Regions from separate parts of the Pantoea sp. Lu_F5_004 genome, predicted to be linked through region 2. Evidence: predicted binding sites of a transcription regulator. Region 2 holds the regulator's gene; the other holds the start of a gene.

Region 1 (14,755 bases), 1.2 Mb from region 2:
GCTGGATGGCACCTCAAACTTCATCAAACGTTTACCCCACTTTGCTGTTTCTATCGCTGTGCGCATTAAAGGCCGCACCGAAGTCGCCGTCGTTTACGATCCAATGCGCAATGAACTCTTCACCTCTTCACGCGGTCAGGGCGCTCAGCTGAATGGCTATCGTCTGCGTGGCAGCACGGCACGCGATCTGGATGGCACCGTTCTGGCGACCGGCTTCCCGTTCAAAATGAAGCAGCACGCGCCGGCTTACATGAATATCATGACCAAACTCTTTACCCAGTGTGCTGACTTCCGCCGCACCGGTTCTGCTGCGCTGGATCTGGCCTATGTGGCTGCCGGTCGCGTAGATGGCTATTTTGAGATTGGCCTGAAGCCGTGGGATTTTGCGGCGGGTGAACTGCTGGTCCGTGAAGCGGGCGGTCTGGTGACTGATTTCACCGGCAACCACGGCTATCTGCTGTCAGGTAACCTGGTCGCGGGTAACCCACGTGTGGTGAAATCGATGCTGTCGAACATGCGTGATGAGCTGAGCGAAGCGTTAAAGCGCTAAGTCTCAGTACAGAAAAAGGCGGCTTCTCAGCCGCCTTTTTTATTGCCTGTTACTCAGTGATGATTAACGACGTTCGTGTGACAGCACCTGATGAGGCTGAGTACGACGACCTACCATACCCATCACGCCTGCCAGCACGGCTTCGATGATCAGCAGAATCAGGGCATACCAGCTCGCTTTCGCGGTCGCAGCAGCGGCTTTTTCACCGGCTTCACGCGCTTTCTGTTCAGCCTGCTGTTTCAGTTCCTGATATTTCTGAACCGCCTGCTGATAGCTCTGTTCAGTTTTGGCCACGATCTGATCCACTTCCTGATCGCTTTTGCCGGTGCGCGCTTTGATAATATTTTTCAGCGCATCACGATCGGCTGCCTGCAGGGTATCGGAATGACGATCCATCACCCCTTTTAACCAGTTAGCCAGATCAGTATCCGCTGTCTGTGGATGGTTTGCGGTGTTGTTAGCCTGATTTTCAGCATTCTGCGCTTCTTTATTTGCATCCTGCTTTAAGTTCTCTGGCTGTAATTCCGGTTTCCCGGTCTGGCGTAAAGTCGTTTCCAGTTCGTTCTGCAGGTTATCTAAATTAATATTACTCTCCTGCAGTTTGTCTTTTGCCATTTGGGTAACGGATGGCGCAGCGGCGGAAATACCACTACCCAGCGCCTGGAAGCCTGAGCCCACAATATTCATCGCGCCGCCTAATACACTGGTCGCCAGCGCAATAGCCAGGTAAATAGTGAAAATTGTGCTAAGGCCAAACATCAGTAAACCGTGCAGTGCGCCTTCGCGCTGAGCCAGTCGGCCTGCAACATAACTACCTGCAGCCATCGCGACCAGCATTTCAATGGCAGTCCAGACCAGCGCACCTGTGCCCAGGCCGTCGAGTGGATTCTGTTCTTTCATCGGATCAATGGTTGTTGCACCAATGGCGGTTCCCAGCAGCGTCAGAATAATGTGAACGATCAACGCACAAATGACACCGGCAAACACGGCGCTCCAGGAAATACGTTTTAACGGCAATCCAGCAGGCCCGGTCGCCAGCGTTTCGGTGTAGCCATTATTAATACGGGTATCAGCCATGAAATATACTCCTCGCAATAAACAGAAAGCGGTCTTGATCTTTTATCATCCCGACGGCGGATTGCCGTTTTGGTATTATCAGCGTAGACAGGGAATAGTCATTTCACCACTAAACCAGCCAGAGAAAAAAATAAAGAGATGAATTCAGAGATAATTAACGAAGAGAAGAGCGCAGCGGCAAATTTATTTCCGCTGCGCTTTTATTCAGAAAGGTCGAATTCCGCCACCCAGCGTCATCTGCGCTGACTGCCATAGCGCGATACCCGCTACGATTAAAATCAGGCTGCCGGTTAAGGCCAGTGCGGGGATCAGCAGTCGCGTTATGCCTGCGGCAACACCAGGCTGAGCCAGCCGTTGCGCCACTGTGCGCGCCTGCTGAACCAGCAGGCCAATCGCCGAAATGGTCAGTGCCGTGCCCAGCGCCATCACCGCAGCAGAGATAACCCCCCAGCCATAGACACCAATCACCTTGGCAAACAGCAGCATCATAATCGCGCCGGAACAGGGACGTAATCCCATCGACACCACCACCAGCAGCTGGGTTTTCACGCTGAGATTGCCGCTCATCTGCTGCGGTGTCGGAAGATGCGCGTGTCCGCATCCGCACTGATCATCATGCTGATGGTGAGGTTTGAAGGCGTGAAATACCGGGGCCGGACGTGGACGCAATGTCCGCCACAGCGAACGCAGCGCCCGATAACCGATCATCACGCCCAGCCCGATCACCAGCAGATAACTGCCCTTCTCCAGCCAGAAACTGCTGAGATGCAGCTGTCGCGATGACGTTTTCAGCAGCACCAGCATCACCGTCACCAGGACAATCGCCACCGAACCCTGCAGCAGTGAGGCGAGCAGCGTCAGCCTGATACTGGTTTTCACTCTGGTGGGATGGGTCGCCAGAAAAGTCGCGATCACCACTTTGCCATGGCCCGGTCCCAGCGCGTGCAGTACGCCATACAGCAGGCTGAATATCACCAGCGAAATGCCTGCCTGGTGGGGCTGCTCCGCTACCTGCTGTAGCAGCTGAGTCATCTGCCGATGCAGATCTTTCTGCCACAGTACGCTCTGCATCAGAATCTGCGACCAGTAGAGCCAGACCAGCAACGCGCTGCTCAACAGCACGCCCGCCATCAGCCACAGCGGCCAGAGGCGGGAAGCCCTTAACGGAGTGGAGATTACTGACATGTCAGTATCACCGTCTGGGCAAACTGGCGGCCTAAATCCATCTCCTCTGCAGGCGCGTCGGCTTTATCCAGCGACAGCGCATACTGCTTCAGCGAATCATTAGGCTTTGGCGTGTTCAGCGCGAACTTGCAGCGCGCCTGCAGCGCCGGCGGCAGCGTTAATGCACCGGGATTGTCATAGAACATATCGACGAAATAGGTGGGATCAAAAGTCAGGATCTCAAAGCGCTGCCCGGTCAGCTTCGGGGGTTCCGCCAGCGGCAGAATAAATTCCAGCACCGCTTTATGGCCGTTACGTGACAGGTTGTATTCGGTTGGCAGATTCAAAAACTTTACCCGCTGTTGGTTGTGCCAGATTTCAGAAAAGTAGTGCTGGCCCAGCACGTTCGCCATCACGCCTGCCGCCAGCTTCTTCCACACCACGCTGCCTGGTTTCGCCTCGCCCGCGTCATAAAGCAGATCGGCGGAGGTAATTTCATCCATGGTCCAGGTCATCTTCAATCCCGTAAAGGTGTCATCCTGCGCCACCAGTTCGGTTTTCATATCGATGAAGCTGTGAGGATGGGCCATTACAGCCGGACTTAAGACCATCAAGAGGGCAAAGAGTGTGCGTTTCATAATGTTATAAAGTAACGTTCCCGATGAAAAGAATCTATAAGTAACAAAATTTTGTGACCCGCCTTAAACCTCCGGCAAATAAACCGCGTAAACCGCGCAGGCACTGACGGGGTTGACTATTCTTAGCTCAAAATAGCCTGCTGGAAATCTGATTGATGAGTTCTGCTACCCCTTTGGCACCACTCTTCACCCGCTCACAGCGTCAGTGCCATCTTTTATTGCTGCTGTTTCTGCCGACACCCGTGCTCACGCTTGAAAAAGTCTGCCAGCTGAATGGTGTCGATCCAGCTGTTGCCCGACAGGATATCGCGGATGTGGGCCTTGAGATACAGCGATATCACCAGCTGGAATTGCATCAGATGGTGGATGGCAGCTTTCGTCTTCATGGCAGAGAGTTGGATCGGCGCCTCTGTCTGCTGCACAACCTGCGACGCAGTTTGCGTTTATCGCAGGATTTCGTCTGCGAGCATTTTGCAGCCCCCCTGCGTCAGCGCCTGAAGGTAATGAAGATTGAGAAAGCGCTCTGGGATGAGACCAATTTACAGGCGCTGATCCAGCACTGTAGCCTGCGTCTGAAGCGCGATTTCAGCGAACGCGACCGGCTTTTTCTGCAGATTTTCATGAAGTATGGATTGTGCCAGCGCCAGCCGGTGCTGTTCAGTGAGGCGCAGTGTCACTGGCTGCAGCAGAAGGCTGAGCGGCAGGCCGCCGAGGATGTAATTCACCACTGGCGAAAACGCTGCCACCTTGCGCCGCCCGTCAGTGAAACCGACTTCTGGACACTGCTGTTCAGCCAGATACATACGCCTGTCGTGGATGCGATTGCCCATCCTGCTGAGCAGCAGTTAATGGCTGCGACCCAGCAGTTGATCAATGACTTTGAACGGTGTGCCGACATCACTTTTGCTGATCGCGACGAGCTGCTTAACCAGCTCTATCCTCATCTGGCACAGGCGCTGGATCGCACCCACTTCACTATCGGCATCGACAACAGCGTGGCGCTGGATGTCAGCCGCCTCTATCCTCGCCTGTTGCGCACCACTCAGCAGGCGCTGCAGGCGTTTGAGCAGCAATATGGGATTGCGTTCAGCCCGGAAGAGGTGAGCTTAATCACCGTTATTTTTGGTGCCTGGCTCATGCAGGAGAATGCGCTGCAGGAGAAGCAGGTGCTGATTCTGACGGGTGACGATACCGATCTGGAGCAGGATGTGGAACAGCAGATCAGGGAGATCACGCTGCTGCCGATCAATATTACCTATCAGGACGTGAAGCAGTTTCAGCGGGATGGCGCACCGCGGGATGTGGACATCATCATTTCGCCCTACCCCACCTCGCTGCCACTCTTCTCTCCGCCGCTGGTGCATGCGGAGCTGCCGCTGACGTTACACCACCAGCAGCGGATTCGTTATTTACTGGAGTCGTAGCCGGGACGCAGAAATAGCGCGGGCAGTGCCACCAGAGCCATCACCCAGAACAGATGCCCCTGCAGATGAGCGAACAGCACGCCGCAGATCATGGTCATTATCGCAATGCCACCCCCCATCGCCAGCGCGGAATAGAGCGACTGCAGGCGGATCACTTCCGCTCCCTGACGCGCCGCGATAAAGCGCATCGCCGCCAGATGACAGACGGTGAAGCTGCCACAGTGAAGGATTTGCGCCACAATCAGCAGCGGCAGCGCGGTAGTGGCCCCCATCAGGCTCCAGCGGATCAACGCACAAATGCCCGAAAGCAGCAGCAGATCGCGCGCGCTCCAGCGGCGGAACAACCGGTTGCTCAGAGCAAACACGACGATCTCGGCCACCACGCCCAGCGACCAGAGATAACCCACCGTGGAGGCCGAATAGCCACTCTCCTGCCACCAGATAGCACTGAAGCCGTAATAGGCGGCGTGCGCACCCTGCAGCAGTGTTACGCAGAGCATAAATCGCCATACCGCATTCTCACGCAGCAATTCACGCCACACCTGCCAGCCGCCGCCCGCCGCGCCCTGCCGTTCATTACCCTGTGGCTGGGTGGCGGGGGTCAGCATCATGCCTGCCAGCATAGAGATGACACCGACGGAGAGCAGCAGCAAAATGGCGTTTGAAGAGTAAGCACTGACCAGCACGCCGGTTAACGCCGAGCTGATCACAAAGGCCAGCGAACCCCACAGCCTGACCGGCCCATACGCCAGCCCAATCTGCTGTGTCCAGGTAGCAGCCAGCGCATCGCTGAGCGGGACCAGCGGCGAGAAAAAGAGGTTAAAGCCGATCATGACCGTCAGCAGCCACATCCACTGCTCACCCACCCAGAAACCGGCGGCGAACAGGCAGGTCATCAGCGCCAGCAGGCGCAGCGCCGTAATCAGTCGGGCGGGATTTTTGACCTGAGAGGCGATAAGCAGACTGCCGACAAAGCGTGCCACCATGCCACAGCCGAGCAGGAGGCCAATCTTTTCAGCATCAAGACCGGTGCCTTTCAGCCACACGCCCCAGAATGGCAGATAGATGCCGTAACAGAAGAAGTAAGTGAAGTAGCCCAATCCGAGCCATCTGGCGGAGCCGATTGCCATATTCCCTCCAGCAAGAGTGCTGCCTGGCAGCATGAGTGGGCGCTACTCTGGCAGAGCGCCGCAGGACAGGCAATAAAAAAGGATGGCTGATGCCATCCTTTCAGAACACTAACCAATCCAAATCAGAGCGCCTCTTGCCGCTACATCTGAATTTCACGCGCAGGAAACACGGTCAGAGGAGGAAAGCGTCCCGCGCCATGGACAAAAACGCCGGGAGCGTTTTTGAACAACGCAACGCGTTGGCCCGGTTACGGGCGCACCTCAGGGATGAGGTGCGTAATCGCGCGGGCCGAGCGGCCAGGGATTGGCTTTAGCGACTTTCCGATCTGACCGCGTTTCCTGAGCAACTCCGGTATCACAGCTAACACGCACTCGTTTTTTAACAATAAAAAAAGGATGGCTGATGCCATCCTTTGTATGCTGTCTCACAACAGGTTAACGATTAAGCGTAGACCGGCAGACGGCTGCAGATTTCCAGCACTTTCTTTTTGGTGCGCTCAATGGTCGCTTCGTCATTGACGTTATCCAGCACATCCGCAATCCAGCCAGCCAGCTCACGCACGTCTGCTTCGTTGAAGCCACGACGGGTAACAGCTGGTGTACCGATACGGATACCGGAAGTCACAAACGGGCTTTTCGGATCGTTAGGCACGCTGTTTTTGTTAACCGTGATGTTGGCACGGCCCAGCGCCGCATCCGCTTCTTTACCGGTCAGGTTTTTGCTCACCAGATCGATCAGGAACAGATGGTTATACGTGCCGCCAGAAACGATGTCATAGCCACGCTCAATCAGCACCTCAACCATCGCTTTGGCATTTTTTGCCACCTGCTGCTGGTAGGTTTTGAATTCCGGCTCCATAGCCTCTTTGAACGCGACCGCTTTACCAGCGATAACGTGCATCAGAGGGCCACCCTGACCGCCAGGGAAGACGGCAGAGTTCAGTTTCTTATAGAAATCTTCGTCGCCGTTTTTCGCCAGAATGATACCACCGCGCGGACCCGCCAGCGTTTTGTGGGTGGTAGAGGTCACGATGTGCGCATGTGGGATCGGACTTGGATAAACGTCTGCAGCAATCAGGCCGGCAACGTGTGCCATGTCCACAAACAGCCATGCACCTACGCTATCCGCGATTTCGCGCATTTTCGCCCAGTCGCAAACGCCGGAGTAAGCTGAGAATCCGCCAACGATCATTTTTGGCTTGTGGGTTTTCGCCAGTTCAGCCAGTTCGTCGTAGTCAATTTTACCGGTCTCATCGATACCGTAAGCCACGACGTTATAGAGTTTGCCCGACAGGTTAACCGGTGAGCCGTGAGTCAGGTGCCCACCGTGCGCCAGGTTCATCCCCAGAATAGTATCGCCCGGCTGCAGCAGCGCGGTGTAAACCGCGAAGTTAGCCTGTGAACCTGAGTGTGGCTGTACGTTAGCGTAATCGGCGCCAAACAGTTCTTTTGCGCGATCGATCGCCAGCTGCTCAACGATATCAACGTACTCACAGCCGCCGTAGTAGCGTTTGCCCGGATACCCTTCAGCGTATTTATTGGTGAGCTGAGAACCCTGTGCCTGCATAACACGCGGGCTGGTGTAGTTTTCAGAAGCAATCAGTTCAATGTGCTCTTCCTGACGCACTGTCTCCTGCTCCATCGCCTGCCACAACTCGGCATCGTAATCGGCAATGTTCATATCACGCTTTAACATCCGGATCTCCTGACTCAGCTAACTTTCTGACGGTATTTACCCCCCTTCAGGGGCGAAGGCCCACAGTGTAAACCGTTTTAACAGGTGAAGGTAGGGTGAACCTCCTCTTTTTACGCAAACGATTGGCTGGCTACTGGCAGGGCTTTTTTACACCTTTTCACCCTGTTCAGACGCCACGATTTTTCTTCAGGATGTGACGGCGGTTTCTCAGGATGCACCTAAAAGTTGCCACTCTGACAACCGGGAAATTTATCGGGTTATTTACACAACAGGCGAGACGGCTATAAGATGCATTTAAAATACAACTTTAAATGAGAGGCCGTTTTTATGCTTGATGCACACACTATCGCCACGGTTAAATCGACCCTGCCTGCCATCGCCGCCTGTGGTCCTGCGCTTACCGCACACTTCTATGACCGCATGCTGTCGCACCATCCGGAACTCAAAAATGTTTTCAATATGAACAACCAGCGCAATGGCGATCAGCGTGAAGCGCTGTTCAATGCCATTTGTGCCTATGGCGCGAATCTGGAGAACCTGGCCGTGCTGCTGCCCGCAGTGGAAAAGATTGCGCAGAAACATACCAGCCTGAACATTCAGCCTGCGCAATACGCCATCGTCGGTGAAAATCTGCTGGCAACCATTAAAGAGCTGCTGAATCCGGGTGAAGAGGCGCTGGCAGCCTGGGGCCGGGCCTATGGCGTACTGGCGGATGTGTTCATTAATCGCGAAGAGGAGATTTATCAGGCGACGGAGCAGCAAACCGGTGGCTGGCGCGGCACCCGTGCGTTTCGCATCAGTGCTATTGAGCAACAGAGCGAGGTGATTAAAAGCTTTACCTTCAGTCCGGCAGATGGCGGCCCGGTGGTGGCCTTTAAACCGGGTCAGTATCTGACGGTGCATCTGCAGCCCGCCAGTTTCGAACATCACCAGATTCGTCAGTACTCGCTTACTCACCTCAGTAATGGCAAAGATTATCGGATTGCGGTGAAACGTGAAGCGCAGGGCACCGTCTCCGGCTGGCTGCATCAGAATGGCAAAGTGGGTGATGAGCTGATGCTGGCCGCACCGCATGGCGACTTCTTCCTTGAGGTCGATGCTGCAACCCCGGTGGCGCTGATTTCCGCGGGGGTGGGTCAGACGCCGATGCTGGCCATGCTGCATGCCCTGGCGGCCCGTCAGCACCGCGCGCCGGTCAGCTGGCTGCACGCAGCAGAGAACGGCAAACAGCATGCATTTGGCCCGGAAGTGATAGCCACGGGCGCGCAGCTCACCGATTTCGTCAGTCAGGTCTGGTATCGCGATCCCGCCGCTGAAGATGCCGGTCGCTATGACGCGCAGGGTCTGATGGATATCACCGCGATCTCCGCACGTCTCGCCTCACCCGACACCCACTTCTACCTCTGCGGTCCACTGCCCTTTATGCAGCATGTGGTGGCACAACTGCGCGATGCCAGCGTGGAAGACACACGCATTCATTACGAACTCTTTGGCCCCCATAAAGGGATGTAATTGAGCAATAAAAAAAGCCCGCAGCGCGGGCTTTTTTATGCGGATAAAAAGACAATCAGATCGCCTCTTCATCCTCTTCGCCAGTACGGATGCGCACCACGCGCGCCACGTCGAAGACAAAGATTTTACCGTCACCGATTTTGCCGGTCTGCGCAGTGCGCATAATGGTCTCGACGCAGGTATCAACGATATCGTCGCCCACCACCATCTCGATTTTCACTTTAGGCAAAAAGTCGACCATATACTCTGCGCCGCGGTAAAGCTCGGTGTGCCCTTTCTGGCGGCCAAAACCTTTTACTTCACTCACGGTCATCCCGGTGATGCCGACTTCCGCTAAGGCTTCACGGACATCATCGAGTTTGAATGGTTTGATAATCGCATCAATCTTTTTCATGTCAGACCCTTTTTCACTCCCTCCATGGTCAGAGGGTTTATCAAGTATAAATGTTGCTGGCGCTGTCGGGCGGTAATATCCGGGATTATTCAGGTTGCCGCAAGCGCTGCCAGATTATGCTGACCGCACCCATTCTGATTCGGGCCTGAGCAGGCAACCTGCCGGTGTCACGCCGCAGCCTCCGCTACTCTTTGAAATCACTGGCATCCAGCTCATGACGAGACAGCAGCTTATAGAACTCCGTGCGGTTGCGTCCAGCCAGACGTGCGGCATTGGTCACATTGCCTTTAGTCATCTGCAACAGCTTACGCAGATAGTTCAGCTCAAACTGATTGCGCGCCTCAGCAAAGGTCGGCAAAGCGCTGTTCTCACCGCTCAGCGCCTGCTCCACCAGCGCATCGCTGATTACCGGCGATGAGCTCAGCGCCACACACTGCTCAATCACGTTAACCAGCTGGCGCACATTGCCCGGCCAGCTGGCCGCCATCAACCGCTTCATCGCATCAACGGAAAAACTGCGGATCTGCGGTTTATGCCGTTCCGCCGCCTGACGCAGCAGATGATTAGCCAGCAGCGGAATATCTTCAGTGCGCTGATGCAGCGCCGGAATCTTCAGGTTCACAACATTAAGACGATAGAAGAGATCCTCACGAAACTCCTTTTTCTCCATCGCCTTGGGCAAATCGCGATGCGTGGCTGAAATAATGCGCACGTCGATCTCAATATCATGATCGCTGCCCAGCGGCCTGACCTTACGCTCCTGCAACACCCGCAGCAACTTAACCTGTAGCGGTTGCGGCATATCGCCAATCTCATCCAGGAACAGCGTGCCACCACCTGCAGTTTTAAACAGGCCGTCACGGGCACTGACTGCGCCGGTAAAGGCCCCTTTGGCATGCCCGAACAGCTCTGACTCCAGTAGCTGCTCCGGCAGTGCGCCACAGTTAATGGCGACAAAGGGCTTACCGTTTCGCGGGCTGGCGGCGTGAATCGCCTGAGCCAGCATCTCTTTACCGGTACCGCTCTGCCCGTTAATCAGCACGCTGACATCCGACTGCGCCACCATGTGCGCCTGCTCCAGCAGCCGCAACATCAGCGGGCTGCGGGTGACGATCGCTTCACGCCAGCGGTCATCGCTGACTGGCGCCTGCTGAGCCAGTGCTTCATCAATCGCTTTGTAGAGCGCATCTTTATCCACCGGCTTGGTCAGGAAGCTGAAGACGCCCTGCTGCGTGGCGGAAACCGCGTCCGGGATTGAGCCGTGCGCCGTCAGGATAATTACTGGCAGACCGGTGTGGCGTTTCTGGATCTCGCCAAACAGCGCCAGACCATCCATCTCATCCATTCGCAGGTCGCTGATCACCAGCTCGATCTTCTCTTTCTGCAACAGACGCAACGCTTCGGGGCCGCTGGCCGCGGTGGTGACCTGATAACCTTCGCTGCGAAGACGCATGCCCAGCAGCTTCAGCAGGCTGGGATCGTCATCCACCAGCAGCAGTTTTGCCGCTTGTCTGACCATTATTGCTCCTCATCCTGCGGCAACGCAGTGCCGTGGCCGCTGTCAGAAACATCCGGGGCTTTCCGCGATGAAAGCTGGCGCTCAATATCAGTAAGCCGCTCCAGCTTATGCTGCGTGTCGCTGAGCTGCTGCTGCTGTTTAACCATCTGCTGACGTATCGCCTCCAGCTGGGTATCGCTGCTCTGTTGCAGATGGACATAACGGGTACGCGCTTCACTCAGGTCGAGCTGCGCGGCCTGATTACTGCGCCACAACTGGAGCAGCGGACGCACAGACTGCGGGAAATCGCTGCTGTAGCGATCCAGGGTTTCAACATAGCGACGACGCTCCACTGGCGTCACGTTGCCGTTCGACATCAGCACGCCCTGCTTGAAAGCGCGCGACCAGCTTTCAACCGGCCAGCGGTGGGCTTCGGCTCGGGCCTCGGCGGGGGAAAGGCGTTCAGCGCAATCGATCGCCCGCATCCAGTAGAGGGGATTACTCAGTGCCGCACTATTCTCTATCGTCCACAGGTCACTGCAGCGGGTCGCCAGGTAATCAGCCACTCTGATCTCGGGTTCCGCCACCTGATGGCCTGACGGCAGGGATGAGGTGGCCGGGGAGGTCGTACATCCGCTGAGCAGCAGCGTGGTCAGTGTGCTCAACAGCAAAGCGGGTAAATATTTCATCAGTCAGACATTCCCGGCGGTGGTGTTCAGTTCAATTCGAAAACAGACGTCAGCCTGCTCGCAGGAGACCAGCGTCAGGTCGCCATGCATACGGCGCAGGCAATCTTTGGCAATACTCAATCCCAGCCCGCTGCCTTTTACCGGCCCTTTGCGCTGCTGGCTACCCTGGAAAAAAGGTTCGAAAATCATTGCCTGTTCTTCCGGCGGGATCGGCGTACCGCTGTTCGCGACATCAATCCAGACCCGATCGCCCTGCTGCTGACTGCGCAGCCAGATGGTACCGGATTCGCTGCCGTAGTTCACGGCGTTCGAATAGAGATTATCGATGACCCGCATCAGTAACATCGGTTCGGCAAGGCAGTGACTGACCGCCAGATCGACAACCGTCTGCATGAGTTTGGCGCGCGCCGAGAGTGCGTGTGCATTCACCACCCCCGCCACAATTTCCGCCACGCTGACCGGTTCCAGCTGGATCGGGCCATCTGCCAGTTTACGGTTGTAATCAAGCAGCTGTTCAATCAGCCGCTGCAGATGACGGCTGCTGCCGTCGAGGATAGTGACCACCTCTTTTTGATCGGCGTTCAGCGACCCGGCTACCTCGTCCGCCAGCAGTTCGGTGCCTTCACGCAGGCTGGCCAGCGGCGTTTTCAGTTCGTGAGAAAGATGGCGCAGGAATTCATGGCGCTGCGATTCCAGCCACTGAAGCCGTTCGCTGAGCCAGACGATGCGCTGTCCCAGCGAGCGTAACTCGCGCGGGCCGCGAAATGTCACACTGTTACCCAGTTCCCGGCCTTCGCCAAGCCGGTTGATCATCCGCTCAATACGCTTGACCGGCCCGATAATCATGCCGGTAAACAGCGTCATCAACGCCAGACTGATGATAAACAGAATCAGCGCCTGCCAGCCAAAAAACTGGCCGCGATCGGCAATTTCGCGCTGCAGCTGAAGGCCGCGCGAAAACACCACTTCGCGCGTGTCCTGCACCATCTGCGCATTGGTGGCAGAAAAACGATCCAGCGCCTCTGCGGCAGGCGTAACCGGATTACCGTTATCGCACTTTAACGGTGTCAGCAGCGGCAACGTCGCCTGTAAAGTCTGGAATGCGGGCAGCTCGGGCAGGCTGGCGCTGTGCGAACTCAGCATCTGGCTGTAGCGGGTGTGCTGGGTCTGATAAAGGCGCGCCAGAGAGGCATCATCCAGCACGCAGTACTGGCGATAGCTGCGCTCCAGCTCCACCGCCGTTCGCGCCATCGCCTCACTTCTGCGAACGTCGGTGAAGGTATTGCGGTTGGTATCCGCTGCCTGTTCGCTTAATGCAGAGAGACTTTCCCACGCCTGCCAGGCCAGCACCAGCAACGGCAGCAGCACCAGTACAAACGCCATCAGCACCAGCTGACGCAGAGAACGGGGAAATAAACGCCATTTTTTCACGCAGCCGCTTCCTTAAGATTTGCTGTCTGGATGCTAACGGACTCTGTCAGCGGAAGAAAGGTGTCAGCGGAAGAAAGGGGAACAAAAGAAAACGGCAGGCTCAATGGCCTGCCGCTGGCACGACGCGTGATGCATCGCGTAAAAATGGGTGGAGCCTTACTCAACGTTACGTCCGGTGTTTGATAACGCAAGCGATTATCGGTCAGTTGGACGGCAGGCTCCGTTTGGTGCGTCATTCGGGCTTTATGAGCTCTTCTCCGCTAAGCGGGGCAATCATAAACAGGTGAATGAGCAGCTGCATGAGTATAGCAAGTTCCATGCCAGAAAATAAATCATTATATTTTTCAGCAGATTGAATAAGCTTACCGGACAACTGTTGCGCAAAATCTGATTACAGTAAGTGAAAACTGTCTCCGCAGAGCGACATGAAATCGCGCCTGATGGGTGCTCATTAAAAATCAACGAGATAGATGTCGCCATAAAGAGACAGTGCGAGATGCTCATTGTCGCCATTTGCCAACAGAGCCACAAAAAAAACAGGAGGCACACTGGCCTCCTGCTCTTTTCAGCGGATTAAATTAACCCAGCTGTTTACGCGCATTGCGGAATATACGCATCCACGGGCTATCTTCGCCCCACTCTGCCGGATGCCAGGAGTTGCTGACGGTGCGGAACACCCGCTCCGGATGCGGCATCATGATAGTGACGCGACCACTTTCATTGGTCACGGCAGTGATGCCGTTTGGTGAGCCATTCGGGTTAGCCGGATAGGTTTCTGTTACCTTGCCGAAGTTATCGACAAAGCGCAGTGCAACCAGCCCTTTCGACTCCAGCGCCGCCAGATGTGAAGCATCACGCACTTCAACAAAGCCTTCACCGTGCGAAACGGCGATAGGCATATGCGAACCGGCCATGCCGTCCAGCAACAGCGAGGGACTGGCGGCCACTTCTACCAGACTGAAGCGCGCTTCAAAGCGCTCAGACTGGTTACGCACAAAGCGTGGCCAGAGATCGCTGCCTGGGATCAGTTCACGCAGATTAGACATCATCTGGCAACCGTTGCAGACGCCCAGCGCCAGGGTTTGCGGACGGTGGAAGAAGGTTTCGAACTCGTCACGCACGCGCGGGTTGAACAGAATCGATTTCGCCCAGCCTTCACCGGCACCCAGCACATCGCCGTAAGAGAAGCCGCCACAGGCGACCAGCGCCTGGAACTCTTCCAGACCGCGACGTCCGGCCAGCAGATCGCTCATGTGAACGTCAATGGCGGTGAAGCCTGCCCGATCAAAGGCGGCTGCCATCTCTACATGGGAGTTCACGCCCTGCTCACGCAGCACCGCGACCCTTGGACGTGCGCCAGTGGCGATCATCGGGGCAGCAACATCTTCCTGCGGATTAAAGGTCAGATTAACGTTTAGGCCAGGATCGCTGTCGTTTTTCTTCGCTTCATGTTCCTGATCGGCACATGCCGGGTTGTCGCGCAGACGCTGCATCTGCCAGGTGGTTTCCGCCCACCAGGTTCGCAACGTGTTGCGGCTTTCACTGTAGACCG
Region 2 (14,755 bases):
ATCACTGGCAATATTGCTGCTGTTGCCGGTTAAAATCATCCTGCAGCTGTTGCAGCGTTTTATGGCCTTCGAAGCGGGTTTTATCCATTTCGGTCATCGGTTCAATCACCAGCACTTTCTCATCGGGTGAGAAGATAAACCGGCGTGTCAGTTCGGTACCGGTAAAACTCTGACCATGAATGCCACCGCACACCATAGTCATGGTGCGGCGATAGATGGTGCTATCCGTGAAATTGGTTTCGGTGGCGCTGCGAAAGACCTGATCGCAACCCTGCGCTTCCAGCTTATGCACCATATTGCGGCTCAGCCATTCACGACCCTTCGCGATCTTTTCACAGGTGATACGCATCGGGTTGGTATCAATGGTGCGCTGCAGTTCGCGTCCGGTTTCGGTGACCAGTTGCGTATCATTGGGTTTATCGCATCCCACCAGCAGCAGACACAGCAGTAATGCGCCCTTGAATTTCATTTTCCTGCTCCTTTCCCCATCACGCTTTCTTACCTGAATCAATATCATAGGGGGGAAATGTCAGGGATGGTACAACAATTCATAAACAGGCAGGAGAAAAGCGGGCGGCCATCGCCTGCCGCCCGGAAACTCAGATGACACCGCAGGCGTAGCGTGCCCCGCCACCGCCCAGCGGTTTAGGATGGTCTGCATGATTGTCACCGCCGACGTGCACCATCAGCGCTTTGCCTTTGATCTCTTTTAACGATTTCAGACGCGGCGCCAGCACCGGATAAGTGGCGCTGCCTTTGTCATCGACATAGACTGCGGGCAGGTCGCCCAGGTGCCCCTCTGCATAAGGCCCCAGATGTTTGCCGCTGTTGGCCGGATCAAGGTGCCCACCCGCCGCACCGGCGGCGACCACTTTGCCCTCAGACTCGCCCGGCTCACAGCTGCCTTTGGCATGGACATGGAAACCATGAATGCCTGGCTGAAGCCCCTGCAGATCCGGCGTGAACTGCAGACCATACTGTGTCTCGTCAATCTTAACGGTGCCCAGCGATTTTCCAATCCCTTCAGCGGTAACCTGATGGATCGTAACCTGCTCGCTGGCAGCCTGTGCTGAGCCGCAGGCGATCAGTGCGAATAAGGCAACTGCTTTCATTTTCATGGTGACTCCATTTGCATACCAGGGTTTGAGATAAGTCTGGTCGCTGTTGCGCTATTTTGCCGGAGATTGACGCAGTTTTACGCTTCAGGGCACATCAAATCCCAGCGCCGCCTTGCGAATACGGAACCACTGCTGACGCGACAGGGATAAATCCAGTGCCCCGGCGGCTTCGCTGACCCGCGCCGTTTTACCTGAGCCGATGATTGGCAGCGGGCGAGATGGCAGCATCAGTATCCAGGCATAGACCACCTGATCCAGGCTGGTGGCACCGGTTTCCTGCCGCACGACTTCCAGTTCGTTACGCAGCGGCTGGAAATGGGGATCGTTAAACAGGCGGCCGCCACCCAGACAGGACCAGGCCATCGGACGAATACGCAGCTGCTGACACTGATCCAGCGACCCATCCAGCAGCACACTTTGCTGCACCGGTGAGATCTCCAGCTGATTTGTCACCAGCGAGAACGGCAGGCGGGATTGCAGCAGGGAAAACTGTGATGGTGAGAAGTTGGAAACGCCAAAATGCAGAACCTTGCCGCTGTGATGCAGCGCCATAAAGGCTTCGGCCACCTCGTCAGCCTCCATCAGCGGATCGGGACGATGGATCAGCAACAGGTCGAGACGATCGGTATGGATATGGCGCAGTGAGTTTTCAGCACTCTGAAGGATATGACGTTTGTCGGTAATGTAGTGGCCTATCTGATGCTCAGGCTGGGCGCGGGTGGCGATGCCGCACTTGGTCACAATCTGTAGCTGGTCGCGCAAACCAGGTGCCAGTTTCAGTGCCTCGCCAAACGCCGCCTCACACTGGTAGTCACCGTAGATGTCCGCATGGTCAACGGTGGTGATGCCGAGCCTCACATGGTGCTCAATAAAGGCGACCCGCTCCTGTGGTGACATCCCCCACTCCATCAGACGCCAGTACCCCATGACCAGCGGTGAAAAATCGGGCCCCTGTGAAGCGATGGCTTGCGGTTCTAACATGACGTTCTCCCTGTTGCGCGTTGGCTGAAATTAGCGTGTCAGAGAGTATAACGGAAAGCGCAAAGTCGTCAGAATAACTCCGGCTGTTGTGGCGCGTGCGGCTCCTCGCCTTTCTGTTGCCGTTGCAGACGCTGACGCCGCTGCTGACAAAGACGAATGACTTCACGCTTTTGCGCATCGCTGAAGCGCAGCCAGTTGAACCGCTCATCGCGGCTGCGTAAACATCCCAGGCAGTAGCCGCGCGCATCAGTCTGGCAGATGCCGCGACAGGGGCTGGGAACCGGGAAAAACTCAAGCTGCTCAGCCACCACGCCTCCGGATTCACAGAATAAACAGTCCAGTAAAAAGCGTAGCCTGGTTGCGCAGGAAGTAAGCCCCACCCGGCCAGAATTAATCCTGTTCTTTGACTCAGGAGTGAACACTCTGTGCCAAATATAAAGGGTTGCATTGCATTAGACCGACTGGTCTACTAATCTCACTGCCATGAATAAGACGCTACAACGCAACGAAACCCGCGAACACCTGCTCCAGACAGGTGAGCAACTCTGTCTGCAACGCGGCTTTACCGGAATGGGCCTCAGCGAACTGCTGACGCAGGCGGCGGTGCCGAAAGGCTCCTTCTACTACTACTTCCGTTCTAAAGAGGCGTTTGGCGTGGCGTTACTGGAACGCTATTTTGCGCGTTACCTGCAGGATGTGGCGTTGCAGCTTAACCAGACCGATGGCACGCCGCGTGAGCGCCTGCTTAACCACTTTCGTGCTGCCGTTGATCTGTTTGTTCAGCAGGGCCACATCGTAGGCTGTCTGGGCGTCAAAGTCTCCGCGGAGGTGTGCGATCTCTCAGAGCCGATGCGTGATGCACTGCAGCAGGGTGCCGGAAAGATCACGGCACTCTACGCCCGGACCCTGATTGCCGCAGAGCAGCAGGAGTCGCTGAGCCTGCCGCAGCCCCCCGCGCAGATGGCGGAATTGCTGTCGCTGCTGTGGCTGGGTGCCAGCCTGCAGAGCAAAATTTCCCGCGAGGCGCAGCCACTGCGTCTGGCATTGAGTACCATCGAACAGTGGCTTGAACGCCACTGATTTTTAAAAAACATGTTTGTAGACGACTGGTCTACTAATCAGGAGCTATTATGGCGAGTACCCAGCTGTTTCGTCCGCTAAAAGTCGGTGCAATTACTGTCCCAAACCGCGTATTTATGGCACCGCTGACCCGTCTGCGCAGCATTGAGCCAGGCGACATCCCTACCCCGATGATGGCTGAATATTATCGCCAGCGCGCCAGCGCCGGTTTAATCATCACCGAAGCGACCCAGATCTCTTTCCAGGCGAAAGGCTATGCCGGTGCGCCAGGCTTACATACTCAGCCACAGATTGCAGCGTGGAAAGCGATTAACGAAGGCGTGCATCAGGCTGGCGGTCACACCGCAGTACAGTTATGGCACACCGGTCGTATCTCACATAACAGCGTGCAGCCGGAAGGCAAAGCACCGGTTGCGCCATCGGCGATTGCCGCTGGCACCCGTACCTCACTGCGTGCTGAAGATGGCAGCGTCTATCGCGAAGATACCTCAACGCCGCGTGAGCTGACAGTGCCAGAGATTAAGCAGATCGTGGCAGATTTTGGCCAGGCCGCAGCCAACGCGCGTGAAGCGGACTTTGACCTGCTTGAGCTGCACTCGGCGCACGGTTACCTGATGCACCAGTTCCTGGCACCAGGCTCAAACCAGCGTACTGATGAATATGGCGGCAGCATCGAAAAACGCGGCCGCTTTGCGCTGGAAGTGGTTGATGCGGTGATCGCTAACTGGTCAGCCGATCGCATTGGTATTCGCGTCTCACCTATCGGCAGCTTCCAGAATCTGGACAACGGCCCGGATGAAGAGGAAGCGGCGCTGTGGTATATCGGCGAGCTGGCAAAACGCAATATCGCCTATCTGCACCTCTCCGAGCCAGACTGGGCCGGCGGTCAGCCTTATACCGACGCCTTCCGTCAGAAAGTGCGTGATCTCTTCCCGGGTGCCATCATTGGTGCCGGTGCCTATACCGTTGAGAAAGCGGATGACCTGATTGGTCGCGGTCTGATCGATGCGGTTGCGTTTGGTCGCGATTACATTGCTAACCCGGATCTGGTTGAGCGTCTGCAGCAGGATGCCCCACTCAATCCACAGCGTCCGGAAAGCTTCTACGGCGGCGGCGCGGAAGGTTATATCGACTACCCGACGCTGTAACCGGTTCGGGCTGCCGTCCGGGATGATGACGGCAGCCATTATTCAATAGCGATTTTCATCGCTATACTTAGCGCCTGAGTCATCGGGCGATGGCGTTTTATTTAAAAGAGGATGTTATGCGTTTACTTCATACCATGCTGCGCGTTGGCGATCTGCAACGTTCAATCGATTTCTACACGCGTGTGCTGGGCATGCGCGTGCTGCGTCAGAGCGAAAACACCGAATACAAATATACCCTGGCATTTGTGGGCTACACCGACGAGAGCGAAGGTGCGGTGATCGAACTGACCTATAACTGGGGCGTCGATAAGTATGACCTCGGTGATGCCTATGGTCATATTGCGCTGGGCGTTGATGACGCAGCAGCGGCCTGCGAACGTATCCGCAAAGATGGCGGCAACGTGACGCGTGAAGCTGGCCCGGTTAAAGGCGGCTCCACCATTATTGCCTTTGTTGAAGATCCCGATGGTTACAAAATCGAGCTGATCGAAAACAAAGATGCCGGTAACGGCCTCGGCAACTAAACCTGCCTGTCAGCCTGCCCGATCGGGTGGGCTGAATCCCCTTCTCTGCGCTTCATCTGCTGCACCCGGCCCCGTTTTTTGCCATAATACGCGCTGCCCTTTTTCTGCAACGAGATCCTGATGTCTGAATCGAATTCCCCTAATGCACTCAATCAACGTTTCCGTGGCTTCTATCCGGTGGTGATCGACGTTGAAACCGCGGGTTTCAATGCGCAAACCGATGCGTTACTGGAGATTGCCGCTATCACGCTGAAGATGGATGAAGAGGGATGGATTCAGATTGACCAGACGCTGCATTTCAACGTCGAACCTTTTGTCGGATCGCTGCTGCATCCCGAAGCTCTGGCCTTTACCGGCATCGATCCCAGCAATCCGTTGCGCGGCGCGGTCAGTGAATATGAGGCGCTGCACGCTATTTTCAAAATGGTGCGTAAGGGCATTAAAGACAGCGGCTGCAATCGCGCCATTATGGTGGCGCACAATGCCACTTTCGACCTGAACTTTATGTCAGCGGCGGCGGAACGAGCCAGCCTGAAGCGCAATCCGTTTCACCCGTTTGCCACCTTTGACACCGCGGCCCTGAGCGGGCTGGTTTTGGGTCAGACGGTGCTGGCGAAGGCCTGTATTGCGGCGGGAATGGAGTTTGACAGCACGCAGGCGCATTCTGCGCTCTATGACACTCAGCAGACGGCAACGCTGTTCTGCGAGCTGGTGAACCGCTGGAAACGGTTAGGCGGCTGGCCACTGCCCTTCGCGGAAGGCGATGCAGAAGCCACGACATCCGCATAAGGGATGCCGCAATGAAAAAGGCCGACATGATGTCGGCCTTTTTTTATTCTGCTTCTTTAAATTTTTCTGCGGTCTCTTTGATCAGCGTCTGCAGCTCACCACGTTGTAACATCTCAACGATGATGTCGCATCCACCGACCAGCTCGCCATCGACCCAGAGCTGCGGGAAAGTTGGCCAGTTAGCGAATTTCGGCATCTCGGCACGAATGTCCGGGTTCTGCAGAATATCCACGTAAGCAAAACGCTCACCGCAGGCTGACAGCGCCTGCACCGCCTGTGCAGAGAAACCGCAGCTTGGCAGTTTCGGGGAACCTTTCATGTACAGCAGGATCGGGTTTTCTGCGATCTGGCGCTGAATTTTTTCTACAGTACTCATAATTGCCTTCCTTAATTCGTCACATCGTGTTTGTTTATTGTAGCGACTTCGCAGCGTGACTGAAAACGAGATTTTGATCGCTGCCCGATTAAATCGCCATCATTGTTAAGTCATGCTCCGGAACACCTGAATACCTGATTATTAACAGCAGGTAACAGATTAATAATTCGTAATAATTTCGTTGATATAAGACGCTGAAAATGTTCATTTTCAGCACGATTATGTGAGTTGCAAAGATTAATATTAAAAGGCATTACAGTTTTTAAAAGAACTGGACTAGAATGGCCTGGGCGCTGATCCTGGATCAGATTAATCTCAACTTTGTCGCGGTGCGTAGTGGCCCTGACAACTTAACTAATCAACGGACTATGCGTTTAATCATTACGTTTTTCATGCTGGCCTTTGCGCAACTGTTTTTCAACATCGCCGCTGCGTCGCCTCACGCGCCGGTGAACGTCAGTACGCATAAAGCAGAGAAAAAGAGTGCACGCGAAGATGAGCGTCGCAAGCGTCGCCCGGTGAAAACGGTGACGAAAAAGACTCGCCTCAGCCCGGTTCAAAAATTAAAAACAAAAAAACTGAAAAAAGTCGAACTCACCGCGAAACAGACGCCTGCTAAGAAGACCTCGCTAAAAACCGCCCGTCTCAGTAAGAACAAAGAGAAAAAACGTTATGGTCATCAGCGCCTGCTGAAAACCGCTGAGGTCACCACCAGCGAGACCGGCACGATTAAGATGAGCAAATCTCACCGTCAGCGCTATCAGAAGGCCCGCGAAACCGCGATGACCAAGCTGATGGGTCAGTTGGGTAAACCCTATCAGTGGGGCGGTACCTCTCCCCATACCGGTTTCGATTGCAGCGGCCTGGTCTGGTACGCCTATAAAGATCTGGTGAAGTTTAAAATCCCACGTACCGCTAACGAGATGTACCACCTGCGTGACGCCGCGCCGATCAAGCGTGAGTCGCTGGAGAAAGGCGATCTGGTCTTCTTCCGTATCAATGGACGCGGTACTGCGGACCATGTCGGCGTTTACCTGGGTGATGGCAAGTTTATCCAGTCGCCACGCACCGGCAAAGATATTCAGATCAGCGCGTTAGGAGAAGATTACTGGCAGCGCCACTATATTGGTGCCCGTCGGGTGATGACGCCGAAAACCATACGCTGAGCAGCGGAACAACCAGAAGAGAGCCGGGATAATCCCGGCTTTTTTTATTAGTGCAGAATAGCGGTAAAACTAAAGGCCACAATCATCAGCAGACAGCCCGCGGTGGTCATTAAAGCCAGTTTAAGATCGGTACTCATTGCTTCCTCCTTAGTCACACAATTAGCAGGGGTATCGCATTTTCCCACAGGGCCCGGTAAAAATCTCGTTTTATCCGTTCAGCCTTGTTAGAATCCCGCCTTTGTTGCGCAACGCGCGCAACCCTGATTCCGTTTGCGCACGTTTTCAGGCGTTTTTATTACGCCAGCGGCCTGTTTACTGGCCAGGAAAGCTGCATTTTTGCGGAAAAAACCCTGAGCAGACGCAAACGTTTAACACTACGCTTATCATAGAGTTAGATAAGCACTGGAGTCCGATTTTCATGGCAACAATTAAAGATGTGGCGAAACGCGCTGGCGTCTCAACGACCACCGTTTCGCACGTCATCAATAAAACCCGCTTTGTGGCTGAAGAGACGCGCAACGCGGTCTGGCAGGCGATTAAAGAACTGCACTACTCGCCGAGCGCCGTGGCGCGCAGCCTGAAAGTGAACCACACCAAGACACTGGGCCTGCTTGCCACCTCCAGCGAAGCGCCCTATTTCGCTGAAATTATCGAAGCGGTTGAAAATCACTGTTTTGACAAAGGCTATACGCTGATTCTGGGTAATGCGCATAACGATCTGCAAAAACAGCGCGCCTATCTCAGCATGATGGCGCAGAAACGCGTCGATGGGCTGCTGGTGATGTGCTCTGAATATCCGGACGATCTGCTGCAGATGCTGGAAGAGAATCGCAATATCCCGATGGTGGTAATGGACTGGGGCGAGTCGCGCGCCGACTTCACCGACACGGTACTGGATAATGCTTTCCAGGGCGGCTATCTGGCGGGACGCTATCTGATTGAACGCGGACACCGGGATATTGGTGCTATCCCCGGTCAGATGGAGCGTAACACCGGTGGCGGACGTCATGCTGGTTTCCTGAAGGCGATGGAAGAAGCGGGTATTCAGCCACGCGCCGAGTGGATTGTGCAGGGTGACTTTGAGCCGGAGTCAGGCTATCAGGCGATGCAGCAGATCCTGTCGCAGAAGCAGCGTCCGACGGCGGTTTTCTGTGGCGGTGACATCATGGCGATGGGCGCGATTTGCGCCGCCGACGAGATGGGTTTGCGCGTCCCCCAGGATATTTCGGTGATCGGCTATGACAATGTGCGCAACGCCCGTTATTTTGCACCGGCCCTGACCACGGTGCATCAGCCTAAAGCCCAGCTGGGTGAGAAAGCGCTGGAAATGCTGCTGGACCGCATTACCAGTAAGCGCGAAGTGTCACAAACGATTGAGGTCCATCCGACGCTGATTGAGCGCCGTTCCGTGGCCGATGGCCCATTCCGCGACTATCGCCGTTAATGCTCGCTTAACCACTCCTGATTAAGCGTTTGCGCATCACCCAGATAGCTGAGCAACCAGCCTGTCGCCGGTGATGCGCGATCCTCTGCCCAGCTGACGCAGCATGGGCTGTCCGGAAACGCCACCGGCAGCGTCAGTTCAACCAGCTCGCCACTGTCGAGCAGTGGCCTGGCCAGATGGCCCGGCACCATCGCCACACACAATCCCGCCTGCACGCACTCCAGCCCGGTTTGCCACTCCGGCACCACCAGCCTGCGCTGGTTATCCAGCGTCCATGTCATACGACGCGGCAGTGCGCGTGAAGTATCTTCCAGCACCAGGGACGGCCAGCTACGCAGCGTGTCATCATCTATCTGGCTCGCCTGTGTCAGAGGATGGTCGGGCGCAACCACGCAGCGCCAGTTAAGCGTGCCCATATCCCGGAAAGCAAAGCGTCCGCCCACCGGTATTGCCTGCGTGGCACCAATCGCCACTTCCACCCGGCCATCGGCCAGCGCATCCCAGACGCCGTTAAAGACTTCATAGCTGATGATCAGCTCCATATCGGGAAAGTGGCGATAGAAATCTTTGACCAGTTGTCGGGTGCGCTGAGGTTTAGCGATACGGTCAACGGCTATGCTTAGCTGGCCGCGCCAGCCGTTAGCCAGCTGCTGACACTGTCGCCGGGTGGCAAGCATTTTTTTGATGACGCTGCGTCCTTCCCGGACAAAATGCTCACCCGCCGGGGTCAGAACCACTTCGCGATGCTGCCGTTCAAACAGCGGTACCGCCAGCCAGTTTTCCAGCTGACGCACCGTATAGCTGATGGCAGAGGGCACACGATGTAACTCCTGCGCGGCGGCGCTGAAGCTCCCTCCACGGGCGACAGCGTCAACCACCTCTAATGCATATTCTGACCACATAATTTTCCTTCAAAAATTTTAACAGCAATCGGCAAATATTACCGTTTCACAGCAGCAAACGCACCTTTTACACTCTGCCGCGTTTATCCTGCAAAAATGAGAATCAGATGCTGTCGAATAAAGGGTTTATGCCCTACCTTGCCCTGCTGAGCATGCTGGGCTTTTTAGCCACTGATATGTACCTGCCCGCCTTTGGTGCGATGCAGCAAACCTTTAACACTTCACCCGGTCTGATCAGCGCCAGTATGAGTCTCTTCCTGGGCGGCTTCGCCGTGGGTCAGCTCTTCTGGGGACCGCTTTCCGATCGCATCGGCCGTAAACCGGTGCTGCTGGCCGGACTGGCCATGTTTGGCGCTGGCTGCGCAGGCATGCTGTGGGTGAATGATATCTATCTGATGCTGGCGCTGCGTTTTGTCCAGGCGATTGGTGTCTGTGCCGCTGCCGTAAGCTGGCAGGCGCTGGTGGTGGATCGCTATCCTGCAGCACGCGCTAACAAAGTCTTTGCCACCATTATGCCGCTGGTTGCGCTCTCTCCGGCGCTGGCTCCGCTGCTGGGTGCCTGGCTGATCGGCCACTTCCACTGGCGTTCGATTTTCCTGGTGCTGACCCTGATTGCGGTGGCGTTGATTCTGACCACGCTGCGTCTGCCCACCGTGCGCAAGGCAGCGGGAGAAAAAGGTGCGCAGCCGGGCTTTTTCACGCTGCTTAAATCCCGGGTCTACAGCGGCAACGTGCTGATCTATTCCGCCTGCTCCGCCAGCTTCTTTGCCTGGCTGACCGGATCGCCCTTTATTCTGGCGGATCTGGGTCTGTCGCCCGCCGATATCGGTCTGAGTTATGTGCCCCAGACGCTCGCCTTTTTAATTGGCGGTTTCGGCTGTCGCACCCTGCTCAACCGCTTTAACGGCGCACAGTTGCTGCCCTGGCTGCTGGGCGTCTACAGCCTGAGCATCCTGGCGCTGTTTGCTGTTGCGCTTGCTGGCAGCAGCACGCTGGTGAGTCTGATGGTTCCGTTCTGCGGTATGGCGCTGGCTAACGGCGCGATCTATCCGATTGTGGTGTCCAGTGCGCTGATGCCCTTCCCGACAGCTACCGGTAAAGCCGCCGCGTTGCAGAATACACTGCAGTTAGGACTCTGTTTCGCTGCCAGCCTGGCGGTATCGGCCGGTTTAACGCAGCCGCTATTTACCACTACACTGATGATGACGGTGACAATTGTGCTGGCGCTGATGGGTTACGCCATGCAGCGTGCCGCAAGCGCACAAACTGTTGTTGCCTCTGCGCAACCTGCCTGCCAGGATAATCAGTGACACACTGACTTTTTAGTTAGCGCCCTAACAATAAGTTATTGAATATTGACCCGCGTGAGCATATACTCATCCGGGTCAACAAATCTGTAATAAATCAACAATATAATAACGTAATAATCTGATTGGCACCCTGCTGCCGGGACGGTATTCGCGCGCGTTATTCTCACCTTACCCGACCTGCTGCAGGCTGTTCCAGTCCTCTGTATCACACAAATAACCGGTTGCGGAGCCATCCGCATCGTTTCTCAATGCCTGAATAAATTGGCTACTCTTTGTTCAGGTTCAGATTGGACAGGTGGTGGAAAATCTATGAGTTCATCTTATGCAGAAGAAGTGAGCCTCGAAGAAAACCATTGGTATCGCATCGTTCATGAACTGCTGGAAAAAGCGGATATCGAAATTAATGGTTCACGTCCCTGGGATATTCATATTAATCATCCTGGTTTTTTTAAACGTGTTCTGCAGGAGGGCTCTCTTGGGCTCGGTGAGAGCTATATGGATGGATGGTGGGAGTGTGACCGGCTGGATATTTTCTTCCATCAGGTACTTAAGCATAAACTCGATCAGCAGCTGCCTCATCACTTTAAAGATACGCTGCGCATTGCCGCCGCACGCTTAACCAATCTGCAGTCAAAAAAGCGGGCGTGGATTGTCGGTAAAGAGCATTACGACCTGGGCAACGACCTCTTTTCACTGATGCTCGATCCGTACATGCAATACTCCTGTGGCTACTGGAAAGAGGCGACGACACTGGCGACGGCGCAGGAAGCCAAGCTGGATATGATCTGCCGTAAATTAGCGCTGGAACCCGGAATGTCACTGCTGGATATCGGCTGTGGCTGGGGCGGACTCGCGGAATTTGCCGCACGTCATTATGGCGTTAAAGTGCATGGCGTGACGATTTCCGCCGAACAACAGAAACTGGCGCAGCAGCGCTGTAGCGGATTAGACGTCACGATTCTGTTGCAGGATTATCGCGATCTGAATGAGCAGTTTGATCGTATTGTGTCGGTGGGTATGTTTGAACATGTCGGGCCGAAAAATTACGCGACCTATTTTGACGTGGTCGATCGTAATTTAAAGCCTGACGGTATTTTCCTGCTTCACACCATCGGCGCGATTAAAACCGATATGAGTGTCGATCCCTGGATCGATAAATATATCTTCCCCAACGGCTGCCTGCCTTCGGTGCGCCATGTGGCCGATGCCAGCGAGCCCCATTTTATTCTGGAAGACTGGCACAATTTCGGCGCAGATTACGACAAAACACTGATGGCCTGGCATGAACGCTTTTTGCAGGCCTGGCCAGAGCTGGCCGATAAATATGGCGAACGCTTTAAGCGGATGTTCTCCTATTATCTGAATGCCTGTGCGGGTGCCTTCCGGGCGCGTGATATTCAGCTGTGGCAGATCGTGTTCAGTCGCGGTGTAGAGGGGGGATTACGGGTGGCGCGGTAGGGGTTAAAAAGCGGGCAATTAAGAAAGCGCTACCCCGGCCAAAGACTTTATAAGACTGGCCTGTTTTGCTTTAAAAGGAAGCGTTGCGCAAGGAACAGGGTCAGATCGGAAAGTCGCAAAACCTGTCATCCCTGACACGCCCGGCCCACGCGATTACGCACCTCATCCCTGAGGTGCGCCCGTTGCCGGGCCAACGCTTTGCGTTGTTCAAAAACGCTCCCGGCGTTTTTATCCGGGCGGCTGGACGCTTTCCTCTTCTGACCCGGCGCCCTGCGCTTTTATAGTGCTGACAGAGTAAAACCGATTGGGCTGTCTGCGGTGCTTACGCGCCTTTTATTAACTCTCTGTCGTTGACTGGCCGGTCAGCATGCTCATCGCCGCCGCGGCATCGCGCTGTGCTAATACCCGCTCAACGGTCTCCACGATTGCCTGCGTGTGCGGATCGATTTCAATATTCACCCGATCGCCAAAGGTCTTCGCCCCCAGCGTAGTACGCTCCAGCGTTTCCGGGATCAGATAGACGCAGAACTTAGTCTTAGTCACATCGCCTACCGTCAGGCTGATACCGTCGATGCCGACAAACCCTTTATGCAGAATATATTTCATCTGCGCCGCATCCTGGATTTTAAACCAGACCTCGCGGTTATGTTCTGACTGGATAATCTTGCAGATTTCAGCGGTGGTCATAATATGACCAGACATCAGATGTCCGCCTATTTCATCGCTGAATTTCGCTGCACGCTCAATATTGACCACATCGCCCTGACGTAAATCGCCAAGGTTAGTTACCCGCAATGTCTCTTTAATTAAATCAAAACTGACGCGGTCGCCTTCAATTGCCGTTACGGTTAAACAGCAACCGTTATGGGCTACGGATGCGCCCAGCGCCAGACCCGGTAAGAGCTCTTCCGGCAGGCGGACAGTGTGGGTACGAAACAGTTCTTTCTCTTCAATGGACACGATTTCTGCGGTGCCCTGCACAATACCGGTAAACATAGTCTTTGCCTCTGCGAAGTTTACGCTAGTTTATCACAGCTCAGGTCGGCTGTTAGATTTCAGCCCGCGCCGCCGCTTTATAGCGGAGCAAACCGCATTGTGTGACAAAGATTGGCGAATTCTGTTACGCCAGTTACACTAGCTCGCGAAATTCCCCGGGCTTCCTGCCCCTTTTAATTCATTCAATAAGTCAGGTGTTAACGTGCAGAAGTATTTAACAGAAGCGCGTCAATTGCTGGCCCTTGCGATTCCGGTCATCCTTGCTCAGGTGGCTCAAACCGCAATGGGATTTGTGGATACCATTATGGCCGGCGCAGTCAGCGCCACGGATATGGCCGCCGTTGCTGTCGGCACCTCTGTCTGGCTACCGGCCATCCTGTTTGGTCATGGTCTTCTGCTTGCATTGACGCCCACCGTTGCGCAACTCAATGGTTCTGGCCGCCGCGAACGCATCGGTGAACAGATCCGCCAGGGATACTGGCTTGCCTTTTTCGTCTCCCTGCTGATTATGGTGCTGTTGTGGCATGCCGGTTATCTTATCCGGGCGATGCATGACATCGATCCAGTGCTGGCGCTGAAGGCAGAAGGCTATCTGCATGCCCTGCTGTTCGGCGCGCCAGGCTACCTCTTCTTCCAGGTGCTGCGCAATCAGTGCGAGGGGCTGTCGAAAACCAAACCCGGCATGGTGCTGGGCTTTTTAGGCCTGATGTTCAACATCCCGCTCAACTATGTCTTTATCTATGGCCACTTCGGCATGCCTGCCCTGGGCGGTGTCGGCTGCGGCGTGGCGACCGCCTCGGTCTACTGGGTGATGTTTATCTGCATGCGCTACTGGGTGCGCCGGATGGGTAGCATGCGCGATATCCGTATGGAGAGCCGCTGGTCCCCCCTTCCCGTCCGATTCTGAGCCGCCTGATGACACTGGGATTGCCAGTGGCGCTGGCACTCTTCTTTGAGGTCACACTGTTCGCCGTGGTCGCCCTGCTGGTTTCGCCACTGGGCATCGTTAACGTGGCCGGCCACCAGATTGCGCTCAATTTCAGTTCACTGATGTTCGTATTGCCGCTGTCGCTGGGTGTCGCGACCACCATCCGCGTCGGTTATCGTCTGGGCCAGGGCTCCACCGAGCAGGCACGGGTCGCGGCCTGGACCGCCCAGGGGGTTGGCATCAGCATGGCGGCGCTGACCGCCATTTTTACCGTGACATTTCGTCATCAGATTGCCCTGCTCTATAACGACAACCCTGAAGTGGTGACGCTGGCGGCACAGCTGATGCTGCTGGCGGCAATTTATCAGTTCTCAGACTCGATACAGGTGATTGGCAGCGGGATCCTGCGCGGCTATAAAGATACGCGGTCGATTTTCTTTATTACCTTTATCGCTTACTGGCTGCTGGGGCTGCCCGCCGGTTATCTGCTGGCGCTGACCGACTGGCTGGTGCCGCGCATGGGTCCTGCGGGCTT

Evidence for each region. The regulator PurR, encoded in region 2, represses purine synthesis genes. The targets are predictions, from matches to a motif close to CANGCAAACGTTTGCNTG.
Region 1: glyA (serine hydroxymethyltransferase) is a predicted target of PurR. The motif match lies at 7,791-7,808, and genes of this name have one in related genera.

What each region holds. Positions count from the first base shown of each region.
Region 1 is NZ_CP194946.1:1,058,757-1,073,511, reverse strand. It holds gene suhB (inositol-1-monophosphatase) at 1-550, shown strand, start outside; gene ACR8BN_RS05105 (TIGR04086 family membrane protein) at 614-1,627, opposite strand; gene ACR8BN_RS05100 (nickel/cobalt transporter) at 1,832-2,812, opposite strand; gene ACR8BN_RS05095 (DUF1007 family protein) at 2,803-3,429, opposite strand; gene csiE (stationary phase inducible protein CsiE) at 3,585-4,853, shown strand; gene ACR8BN_RS05085 (3-phenylpropionate MFS transporter) at 4,835-5,983, opposite strand; gene glyA (serine hydroxymethyltransferase) at 6,426-7,679, opposite strand; gene hmpA (NO-inducible flavohemoprotein) at 8,007-9,191, shown strand; gene glnB (nitrogen regulatory protein P-II) at 9,247-9,585, opposite strand; gene glrR (two-component system response regulator GlrR) at 9,770-11,104, opposite strand; gene qseG (two-component system QseEF-associated lipoprotein QseG) at 11,104-11,772, opposite strand; gene ACR8BN_RS05055 (sensor histidine kinase) at 11,776-13,203, opposite strand; gene purL (phosphoribosylformylglycinamidine synthase) at 13,782-14,755, opposite strand, start outside.
Region 2 is NZ_CP194946.1:2,284,195-2,298,949, forward strand. It holds gene ACR8BN_RS10565 (FUSC family protein) at 1-1, shown strand, start outside; gene ACR8BN_RS10570 (hypothetical protein) at 2-469, opposite strand; gene sodC (superoxide dismutase family protein) at 600-1,118, opposite strand; gene ACR8BN_RS10580 (aldo/keto reductase) at 1,203-2,099, opposite strand; gene ACR8BN_RS10585 (DUF1289 domain-containing protein) at 2,168-2,407, opposite strand; gene ACR8BN_RS10590 (TetR/AcrR family transcriptional regulator) at 2,583-3,179, shown strand; gene ACR8BN_RS10595 (alkene reductase) at 3,230-4,327, shown strand; gene gloA (lactoylglutathione lyase) at 4,444-4,851, shown strand; gene rnt (ribonuclease T) at 4,972-5,640, shown strand; gene ACR8BN_RS10610 (Grx4 family monothiol glutaredoxin) at 5,684-6,019, opposite strand; gene ACR8BN_RS10615 (C40 family peptidase) at 6,385-7,182, shown strand; gene ACR8BN_RS10620 (YnhF family membrane protein) at 7,230-7,319, opposite strand; gene purR (HTH-type transcriptional repressor PurR) at 7,601-8,626, shown strand; gene punR (DNA-binding transcriptional activator PunR) at 8,623-9,528, opposite strand; gene punC (purine nucleoside transporter PunC) at 9,636-10,838, shown strand; gene cfa (cyclopropane fatty acyl phospholipid synthase) at 11,148-12,296, shown strand; gene ACR8BN_RS10645 (riboflavin synthase) at 12,633-13,292, opposite strand; partial or broken gene ACR8BN_RS10650 (MATE family efflux transporter) at 13,495-14,755, shown strand, end outside.